DNA from 3 places in the Luteibacter sp. ME-Dv--P-043b genome. Region 2 is predicted to be linked to each of the others. Evidence: predicted binding sites of a transcription regulator. Region 2 holds the regulator's gene; each other region holds the start of a gene.
The links. The regulator FliA, encoded in region 2, starts transcription of late flagellar genes. The targets are predictions, from matches to a motif close to TAAAGTTTNNCNNNCNNNGGCCGATAA.

Region 1 (3,275 bases), on a different contig from region 2:
AGGAATGCGTCGACCTGCTGAACCACGTGCACGGCCAGCGGTCTGCCGTGGACCAGGTCAGCTGGGCCTCGGACGACGGCTTCGCGGACACCCTGGCCCGTTATGTCGAGCGTTATGGCGATGCCGGTCTGCCGGAGGGATTGCGCCAGGCGGTCACCTCGCCGGATACCCCGTTGCAGCAACGGGCCGTGTAAGGCCGACGCTCGGGTTACGCCGCCAGCGACACGCCGGCGGCCAGTGCATCGAAATACTCGCGCATGAGCCGCAGCTGCGACGCGGCATCCTCCGCCTGGTTGACCACGTGGCGGAAGGCGGCATTTTCCGGGCGGTCCTTCGCGTACCAGCCCAGGTGCTTGCGGGCGATGCGCACGCCCATCCGTTCGCCGTAGAACGCATAAAGCTGTTCGAGATGGCCGGCGAGGATGTCGCGCACCTCGGCAGGTGACGGCTCGGCAAGAAAACCGCCGGTCTCCAGATGGTGAGCGATCTCGCGGAAGATCCACGGCCGGCCCTGCGCGCCGCGACCCACCATGATGGCGTCCGCGCCGGTGGCGGCCAGCACCTGCCGCGCTTTCTCCGGCGAGGTGATGTCGCCGTTGGCCATGACCGGAATGCCAACCGCCGCCTTGACGGCGGCGATGGTGGCGTATTCGGCCTCGCCTTCGTACTTGTCGGCACGCGTGCGTCCGTGCACGGCCAGCGCCGCGATACCGGCGTCCTCGGCGATGCGCGCGATGGTCAGCGCGTTGCGGTGTTCCCGGTCCCAGCCGGTGCGGATCTTCAGGGTGACCGGCACGTCCACGGCACGGACCACGGCGTGCAGGATGCGCGCCACCAGGGGCTCGTCCTGGAGCAGGGCAGAACCCGACCACACGTTGCAGACCTTCTTGGCCGGGCAACCCATGTTGATATCGACCAGCTGGGCGCCGTTGTCGGCGTTGTACTTCGCGGCCTCGGCCAGCATGCCGGGGTCGTAGCCGGCGATCTGCACGCTGACCGGCTCCGGCTCGCCCTCGTGGTCCATCCGGCGCAGCGATTTGAGGGTGTTCCACAGGCGCGGATCGGACGCGGTCATCTCGGACACGGCCAGGCCGGCGCCCATGCGCTTGCACAGGAGCCGGAACGGTTTGTCGGTCACGCCCGCCATGGGCGCGAGCACCACATGGGGCGCGATAGAGTAAGGGCCGATGCGCATGGCGCGATTTTACGCGATCCGCGGCACGACCGTTGGCGGGCCCGACGGGTCGGGATCAAGTCCCACGCCGGCCTGCCGATATGCTTCCATGGCACCAAGGGGCTGACGCCGGATCATGGGTACGGGTGTGGAACAGGACATCTGGGAGCGTAAATACCACCTCGCACTGGAGAGGATGGAGCGCGACGAGCGCGATTTCCGCGACCTGGAAGAGGGCCTGCGCCGCCTCGCCGTGCGCCTGGCTGCCCTCGCCCGTGGCCAGGGCAGCGATATCGACAGCCTGCTCGACCGGCTGAACGAGGCGCTGCGCGATTCCCCCCAGCCCGCCCTGCTGGATACCCTGCTGGAGTCTTTGTCGGAAGCCGTAGCGGGGCTGGATCGCCTGCCGCCCGCGGTGAACGACGACGCCCCGGCCGCGCCCCCTGTCGCCGTCGCGGCGGTCGAGGCCCCAGCACCGCCACCCCTGCAGGAAGACGGCAAGGTGGTGGCGTCGCTGCGTACGGATATCGCCCGTCTGCAGGACCTGCTGGCTGCGGTCAGCGCACGCCTCGGCGACATGACCCGTTACCTCGCCGCCGAACTGGCCTACGGCGAGGCCGCCGCGGGTGGCCGCGAACTGGATGCCACGGTGCGCGAGGAAATGCGCGCGCTCGGCGAAAGCACCCTCACCGCGACAGACCTGGGCGCCCTGCAGGCGGAGGTGAACGCGCGCCTGTCGCTGATCGACACGCACTTCCGCGAGTACCGCGAACGCGAGGACGCCCGCATGGCCGCCTACCGCGATCGCGCGGAGCGCATGCGCGACCGTGTCGAAGAGCTGGAAACCCAGGCAAGCTCGCTGCAGGATTCGTTGCGCCGCGAACACGCGCTAGCGCTGACCGACCTGCTCACCGGCCTGCCCAACCGGCTGGCCTACGAGCGTCACATCGAAGCGGCCCAGGCGCGGATGCGTGAAACGGGCACGTCGCTCTGCCTAGCGGCGCTCGACATCGACCATTTCAAGACGATCAATGACAGCCTCGGCCACGCCGCGGGCGACGCCGTGCTGCGCATCGTGGGCCAGACGCTGACCCGCGAGCTCGCGGATGCGACGTTCGTGGCGCGTTACGGCGGCGAGGAATTCGTCGTGGTATTCAGCGGCAGCGAGCGCGATGCCGCCCTCCAGGCGGCCCAGGGGCTGTGCGCCCTCGTGGCCTCGCTCGCGTTCCATGCCAGCGGCAAGCCGGTCACCGTGACCATGTCCGGCGGCGTCGCCTGCTTCGGCCTGAACGACACGTCCACCGAGGTGTTCGAACGCGCCGACCGGGCCCTATATTCGGCAAAACGCGCGGGCCGCAATCGCTGCGAGGCAGGCTGATCCAGCCTTGGCGCACGCCGCACGCCGCACGCCGCACGCCGCACGATGTACCACGTGTTTGTAGGAGCGCACGATGTGCGCGACATCTTTTCACGATAAGGTTTTCGTGTGCCGTGTGCCGTGTGGCGTGGAGCAAGAGCCGGCGGGTAGCCCCCTCGGGGCCACGCCTGCGGCGACCCGCTAAGGAAGGGCCGCTGGCGCGGCCGTTTATCTATGGCCCTACGGGCCCGGGTCGGGCTTCGAACGGGGATTTTCGATTCGCCATCCATGGCTCAGCGAAAATGGCCGGCCGTCCTGGCCGGCCCCCTTCGGGCCTTGTCCGTTCGAATCCCTCGCCTACGGCTACCGGCCCCGAGGGGGCTACCCGCCGGCTCTTGCTCCACGGCCCAAGGCCCAAGGCCCAACACGATGCCGAAGGCGAGCCTCTAAATCCACCCGCAAAAACGAAAAAAGCCGCGCAGGCGACAGGGAGCAACTCCCCGCCGCCCGCGCGGCCGTTTTCGCACAAACCTGACGGAAGATCAGTCGCGGCGTGCGAGCAGCATGCCGACGAGGATGCCGACGCCGAAGCCGCTCAGGATCGCGCCGAGCGGGCGGTGGGCAACCGCGTCACGGACGGTGTCGACGGCTTCGCCGGCCTTGGCCTGGACGCGGCCGGCCGTCTCACGGATGGCGCCTTCGCCTTCCATGCCGTGATCGCCCACGAGGGCGCCGGCGGCACGC
Region 2 (3,275 bases):
CGATCGACAACGCCGTGCGCGCCTACGCGCCGCTGTCCCCGCAGGCCGCGATCCTGACCAAGCTCGACGAGGCGCCGCTGATCGGTGGCGCCCTCTCGGCCGTCATCCGGCACGGCATGCCGCTGGACTACACCACCGACGGCCAGCGCGTGCCGGAAGACATCGCCTCGGCGGACGCGCGCAAGCTCGTCTGCCTTGCGGCCCAACTGGTCAGGCAGCGCAACGACGTACCGGACGACGCGATCCTCGCCGACCGTTTCGGCTTCGCCGCCACGCCCGCCCTCGCCTGACCCCGGAACTGAAGTAACGTGACTACGGCATCCGCATCCGCACACCCTTTCACGGCAGTGAATTCCTTCATGAGCACACACGTCGATTCCACCCAGGCCGCCGGACTCAACTGGCTTGCCGACCGTCGCCCGACCCGCAGCATCGCGATCGCGGGCGGCAAGGGCGGCGTGGGCAAGACCACGGTGGCGGTCAACCTGGGCATGGCGCTGTCCATGGGCGGGCGCGACGTGGTCCTGCTGGACGCGGACCTGGCCATGGCCAACATCGACGTGCTCCTCGGCCTGCAGCCCACGCGCCACCTGGGTCACATGCTCGAGGGCGAGTGCCGCATCGAGGACCTGATCCTCCATGCCAACCACGGCTTGAAGGTGATCCCCGCCACCTCGGGCGCGCGCCGCATGGCGCAGCTGCCGAACATCGAGCACGCCGCGGTGATCCGCGCGTTCGACGAATACCCCGTGGCCCCCGAATACCTGATCGTCGACACCGCGGCCGGCATCTCCGACAGCGTCTCGATGTTCGCCGCCGCGTCGGACGAGGTGGTGGTGGTGGTCTGCGACGAGCCGGCCTCGCTGACCGACGCCTACGCGCTGATCAAGGTGATGAGCCGCGAATTCGACGTCAACCGCTTCCGCATCGTGGCCAACATGGTCCGCCACGCCCAGGAAGGCCGCCAGCTGTTCGAGAAGCTGGCCCGCGTGACCAATCGCTTCCTGGACGTGTCCCTGGACTTCATGGGCATGGTGCCGCACGACGAGTACCTGCGACAGGCCATCCGCCGCCAGTCGGCCGTGGTCGACGCCTGGCCGAGCAGCCGTTCGGCCGTGGGATTCAAGAATCTTGCCCGGTCGGTCGATACATGGGGTGAACCCGAACCCCGGGTGCAGGGCCGCATCGGCTTTTTCGCCGAACGGAACCACATGGGGGGAGGGCTGCCACTGTGAGTGTTGCAAGCGAATACCTTGAAGTAACAAAGGTTTCGGCCGACCAGCTGGTCAGGACGCATGCCCCGCTGGTGCGCCGGATCGCCTATCACCTGATGGGTCGCCTGCCGCCGAGCGTGGATGCGAACGACCTGATGCAGGCCGGGATGATCGGGCTGCTGGAGGCGGCGAGGAATTACTCGCCGACTCGCGCGGCCAGCTTCGAGACCTATGCGGGAATCCGCATTCGTGGCGCCATGCTGGACGAACTGCGCAAGACGGACTGGACCCCGCGCTCCGTCCATCGGAAGCTGCGCGAGGTGGCGGAGGTAACGAGACAGATCGAGAACGAGACGGGTGGCGACGCCGAAGACGCGGAAGTGATGAAGCGGCTGGGCATCGACGCCATGGAGTACAACCAGATCCTGGCCGACGCGGCGAGCGCGCGGTTGCTCAGCCTGACGGCGCCGGAAGGCGACGAAGGCGCGGCGATCGACGTGGCGGACCCGGACGCCGCCGGTCCGGAAGGCAACTTCGAGAAGAACGGCCTGCGCGACGCGTTGGCCCATTCGATCGACGGGTTGCCGGAACGCGAGAAGCTGGTCATGTCCCTGTACTACGATGAAGAGCTCAACCTGAAGGAAATCGGTGCGGTGCTGGGTGTGAGCGAGTCGCGGGTGTGCCAGATCCATGGCCAGGCCCTGATTCGCCTCCGCGCACGCATGTCGGGTTGGAAAGACAAGCAGTGACGGCATCGCGGTGCCGTCGCCGGTAAAGAAAAAAGCGTACGAGGCGGAGAGCAGTTTTGGACAAGAACATGAAGATCCTCGTGGTGGACGATTTTTCCACCATGCGGCGCATCGTCAGGAACCTCCTGGTCGAGTTGGGTTTCACCAACACGCTCATCCAGGAGGCCGAAGACGGCAACGCGGCGCTCGCGCTGCTGCGCGCGCAGCCCATCGACCTGGTCGTTACCGACTGGAACATGCCCAACATGACGGGCATCGACCTGCTTCGCGCCATTCGCGCGGATGCGGCGTTGAAGTCCATGCCCGTGTTGATGGTCACCGCGGAAAACAACCGCGACCAGATCATCGCCGCCGCGCAGAGCGGCGTGAACGGTTACGTGGTCAAGCCCTTCACGGCGGTGACGCTGAAGGAAAAGCTCGACAAGATATTCGAACGACTTGCCGCGGCAGCGGGCTGAGGGAATGACGATGAACACGATGCTTTCCCCCGGCCAGGACGTGGCCCCCCAGTTGCGTGAACTGCTCGATGCCGACGACTCGGCGGCGTTCGAGAAAGCGCTCGACGACCTGATCCGCAGCCGCGAGCAGCACCTGTTCCTGGCGCTGGGCCACCTCGCACGCGACCTGCACGAATCCGCGCGTCGCCTGGCCTCCGACATCTCCACCGATGGCGTGCCGGGCAACATGAGCGATGCGCGCAAGCATCTGCGTGATGTGCTGGAAATGAGCTCCACGGCGGCCCATCGCACGCTGGACTTCAGCGAGAAGCTGCGTCCGCAGGCTCAGGCGCTGGCCAAGCAGGCCGATGAGATTCTGGTGCTGGATCACGCCGATCCGGCGTTCGGCACCCACGCCACGGCACTGGCCGTGCGTGTCGGCGACTTCGCGCAAAGCTGCGATATCGGGCTGGGCGAGATGGTCGAGGCGCAGTCCTGGCAGGATCTTTCCGGTCAGCGTGTGGCCCAGGTCGAGGCCTTCATGGCCAAGGTCGAATCCTCGCTCGTCGAGCTGGTCCGACTCACCGGTTCGCTCGCGGGCGGTAATGCGCCGGCCGCCGAGAAGGTCAGCCAGGACGAAGTGGACCGGCTCCTCAGCGAATTCGGTTTCTGAGTACCCTATGAGCGTGGAGCTGGACAACGAGCTGCTCAATGTCTTCCTGATCGAAGCGCGCGAATTGCTCGAGAGCCTGGGCGAACAGCTCGTGGATCTCGAAGCCTCTCCGCACGACGTGGAGCTGCTTAACGCGGTGTTCCGTGCCTTCCACACGGTGAAAGGCGGGGCGGGCTTCCTTGGCCTCAACGCCATGGTCGAG
Region 3 (3,275 bases), on a different contig from region 2:
GTTTGCGAGAATACGGCGGCAGGTGCTGAAAGCGCGCACAGGACAGCCGCGCACAGCAACGACTTGCGATACGTCATGGATCGTCTCCCTCGAGTTTTGTGGTTCCCCTGTTTGTCGTGCGCGAAAGCGTCGGCACCGCCTTCGCCGACGCGGACCGGCCGCGTCTTCCCAAGGCAAATGGTTGCCCGGGAATGAGCCGAGCGTATTCCCTTGTAACGCGATTGAAAAGTGCGCTGGATCGCAAAAGACGCACAGACGTCTATACGTCTATGCGCTTTCTCATGCGTGAAAGATACAATGAAGCAAGTTATTGCGATCCGGGCGTCGTTGCGCGCCACGGATCGCAATAACCTGAGGCTCGGATCAGGCCGCTTCGAGGCGGAACACGTCCACCGCGGTGCGCAGCAACTGTGCCTGTTCGGCCATGGATCGCGAGGCGGCCGTGCATTGCTCGACCAGCGCGGCATTCTGCTGGGTCACCTGGTCCATCTGCGTCACCGCGCGATTGACCTGCTCGATACCCGAGGCCTGCTCCTGCGACGCCGCGGAGATGCCGGTCATGACGCCGGACACCTGGTACACCGCGGTGACCACGCCCTCGATCGTCGATCCCGCCTCGGCGACCATGGACGAACCCTCGGCGACCCGCTCCATCGACGCGTCGATCAGGCCGCGGATCTCCTTCGCGGCGGTAGCGCTGCGCTGTGCCAGCGAACGCACCTCGCTGGCCACCACGGCGAAGCCACGGCCATGCTCGCCGGCACGGGCCGCTTCCACGGCGGCGTTCAGCGACAGGATGTTGGTCTGGAAGGCGAGCGAATCGATGACGCCGACGATGTCACCGACGCGGGCGGAGCTGCTCGATATGCCCTCCATCGTGTCCACCACGCGTGCGACGGCTTCGCCACCGCGCTTGGCCGTCGCCGAGGCGGTGCCGGCGAGGGTCGTACCCAGCATGGCGTTGTCGGTGTTCTCGCGCACGGCGGCGGTCAGTTGCTCCATGCTCGCGGCGGTTTCCTCCAGCGAGGCGGCCTGTTCCTCGGTGCGCTGGGAAAGGTCGGAGTTGCCCTGAGAGATCTGTTCCGCGGCAATGGCGATGGAGTGGCTGGACTGCTTGATGCCGGTAACGATGCCGCAGAGGTGGTCGCGCATCGTGGCGATGGAATGCAGCAGGCTCGACGAATCGTCGGCCTTCAGGTCCACGCGCACGGTGAGGTCGCCATCGGCGATGCGGCGGACCACTTCCGCGGCGTAGATCGGTTCCCCGCCCAGGGCGCGGTACAGGCGGCGCCCCGTCCACACGCCGACGCCGGCGCCGATCAGCAGGCCACCCGTGGCGATGCCGAGCAGGGTGCGCCACAACAGTGCATAGCGCTCGCGCGAGCCCTGGTATTCGCTGGAGGCCACGTCGATCTGCAACGTGCGCAGGGCGTCCAGGTGCGACAGGGTGCGCGGCAGCAGGACATCGACCGAGGCGTGCAGCAGCTTGTCGGCGCCGGCGGTGTCGCCGGCCTCCAGGGCCTTGCGGGTCGCGGCGAAGCCCTGGCTTTCCAGCGTCTCGTACGAGGCATGGAAGGCTTCGGCCAGTTTCCGTTCGTCAGGCGTCCAGTACGTGGCCGCGTAGGTTTTCCACTGCGCCTCCAGCGTGCCGCGATGCGAAAGACTGGCAGCCACCGCATCGCGAGCCGGGAACCGCGAGGGGTCCAGTGCGGCCCGTGACAGCTGGGCCGCCTCGTCGCGCAGGCGATCGCTCACGATCGACAGCTGCTGGATGCAGACCGTGCGGTCCTCGTAGACGGTGCGCAGTGCCTCGCCCGTTGCCGAGAGGGCGTAAAGCCCGGACGCGCAGGTCGCCACCATCGCCAGGGCGAGTCCACCCGCGAGGATCGCCAATTGTGCCTTGACGCTTAACGTTGCCATTTTTGCTCATCGGTAGTCGGTGCTTCCTCGTCAGCGGCCACGACGAGCCGATCTGGAGTAAAAATTTGGCAAAATTGAGCTTTCAGAAACTTCTGTTCATATATGAGCGTGTTTGGTGAGGATAAGGTGAGTGATCGCCCGGCGCTCCTGAAAGGTCATGCCATGTTCGATTTGCTACCGCGCCGCCCCGTGGTCCGTAGCCGCGCCGCCTTCGCTGCCGCCGCGTGCCTGGGTCTGGCACTGGTGACCCCCACGGTGGTGGCCGAGCCGGGCGACCCGTGCCACGCCGTGGTGAGTCGCGACTTCGTCGCCGATCCCTCGCCGACGGCCGCAAGCCACGCCGGCACCCTCGTCGATACCCCGCACGGACTGGTGGCGGCATGGTTCGGTGGCAAGCAGGAGCGCGATCCCAGCGTGGTTATCTGGCTGGCACGACGCGACGCGAAGGGATGGACGCCGCCACGGGAGGTCGCCACCGGCGTCCAGGCGGACGGATCGCGGCTGCCCACCTGGAACCCGGTGCTGTTCCGGTCGCGCGCGGGCAGCCTGATGCTGTTCTACAAGGTGGGCCCCGACCCGCAGCACTGGTGGGGCATGGTGATGACCTCTCGCGATGACGGCGCGCACTGGTCGGCGGCCCGCGCATTGCCGCCGGGCATCCTGGGACCGATCAAGGACAAGCCGGTGCAGCTGGCCGATGGGGCTATCGTCAGTCCGTCCAGCACGGAGCAGGGCGACTGGCATATCCATATGGAACGTTCCGACGACGAGGGCCGCACCTGGCAGCGCGAGCCCGACGTGGCCTCCGCAGGCATCGACGCGATCCAGCCCAGCCTGCTGGTGCATGGCGACGGTACGTTGCAGGCGATCGGCCGCACGAAGCAGGGGCGCCTGTTCGACACCCGCTCGCACGACGGTGGCCGACAGTGGTCGCCGCTGCGCCTGCTCGACATCGACAATCCCAACGCGGGGATCGACGCGGTGGCCCTGGCCGACGGGCGCTACCTGCTGGTCTACAACCCCACGCTGCCGGGCAAGGACTGGTGGGACGGTCGAGGAACCCTCGCTGTCGCCCTGAGTGCCGACGGGCACCACTGGAAGCGCGTCCTCACGCTGGAGGACCACCCCGGCAAGGAATACTCGTACCCCGCGATCATCCAGTCGGCGGACGGCCGCGTGCATGTGCTTTACACGTGGGAGAGATCGCACATGCGCCACGTCGTGATCGACCCCACGCGGCTCACGCCCGATGCGTGCTCCGGCGTAAATGTCCACGCCGAACAACGCCCCCTGAAAACCAAGCAGGCGCAATAACTTGCGACTTTTACGTAACGCTCATGTAACCGTTGTGTAAA

Region 1: QRN34_RS14760 (GGDEF domain-containing protein) is a predicted target of FliA. The motif match lies at 1,251-1,277, and genes of this name have one in related genera.
Region 3: QRN34_RS15195 (methyl-accepting chemotaxis protein) is a predicted target of FliA. The motif match lies at 2,052-2,078, and genes of this name have one in related genera.

Annotation. Positions count from the first base shown of each region.
Region 1 covers NZ_JARVRT010000027.1:32,319-35,593, forward strand. The annotation lists gene QRN34_RS14750 (hypothetical protein) at 1-194, shown strand, start outside; gene dusB (tRNA dihydrouridine synthase DusB) at 209-1,195, opposite strand; gene QRN34_RS14760 (GGDEF domain-containing protein) at 1,311-2,552, shown strand; gene QRN34_RS14765 (CsbD family protein) at 3,074-3,275, opposite strand, start outside.
Region 2 covers NZ_JARVRT010000035.1:8,476-11,750, reverse strand. The annotation lists gene flhF (flagellar biosynthesis protein FlhF) at 1-290, shown strand, start outside; gene QRN34_RS16540 (P-loop NTPase) at 360-1,235, shown strand; gene QRN34_RS16535 (RNA polymerase sigma factor FliA) at 1,232-1,963, shown strand; gene cheY (chemotaxis response regulator CheY) at 2,020-2,421, shown strand; gene QRN34_RS16525 (protein phosphatase CheZ) at 2,432-3,073, shown strand; gene QRN34_RS16520 (chemotaxis protein CheA) at 3,081-3,275, shown strand, end outside.
Region 3 covers NZ_JARVRT010000030.1:62,411-65,685, forward strand. The annotation lists gene QRN34_RS15190 (protease pro-enzyme activation domain-containing protein) at 1-77, opposite strand, end outside; gene QRN34_RS15195 (methyl-accepting chemotaxis protein) at 364-1,920, opposite strand; gene QRN34_RS15200 (sialidase family protein) at 2,083-3,234, shown strand.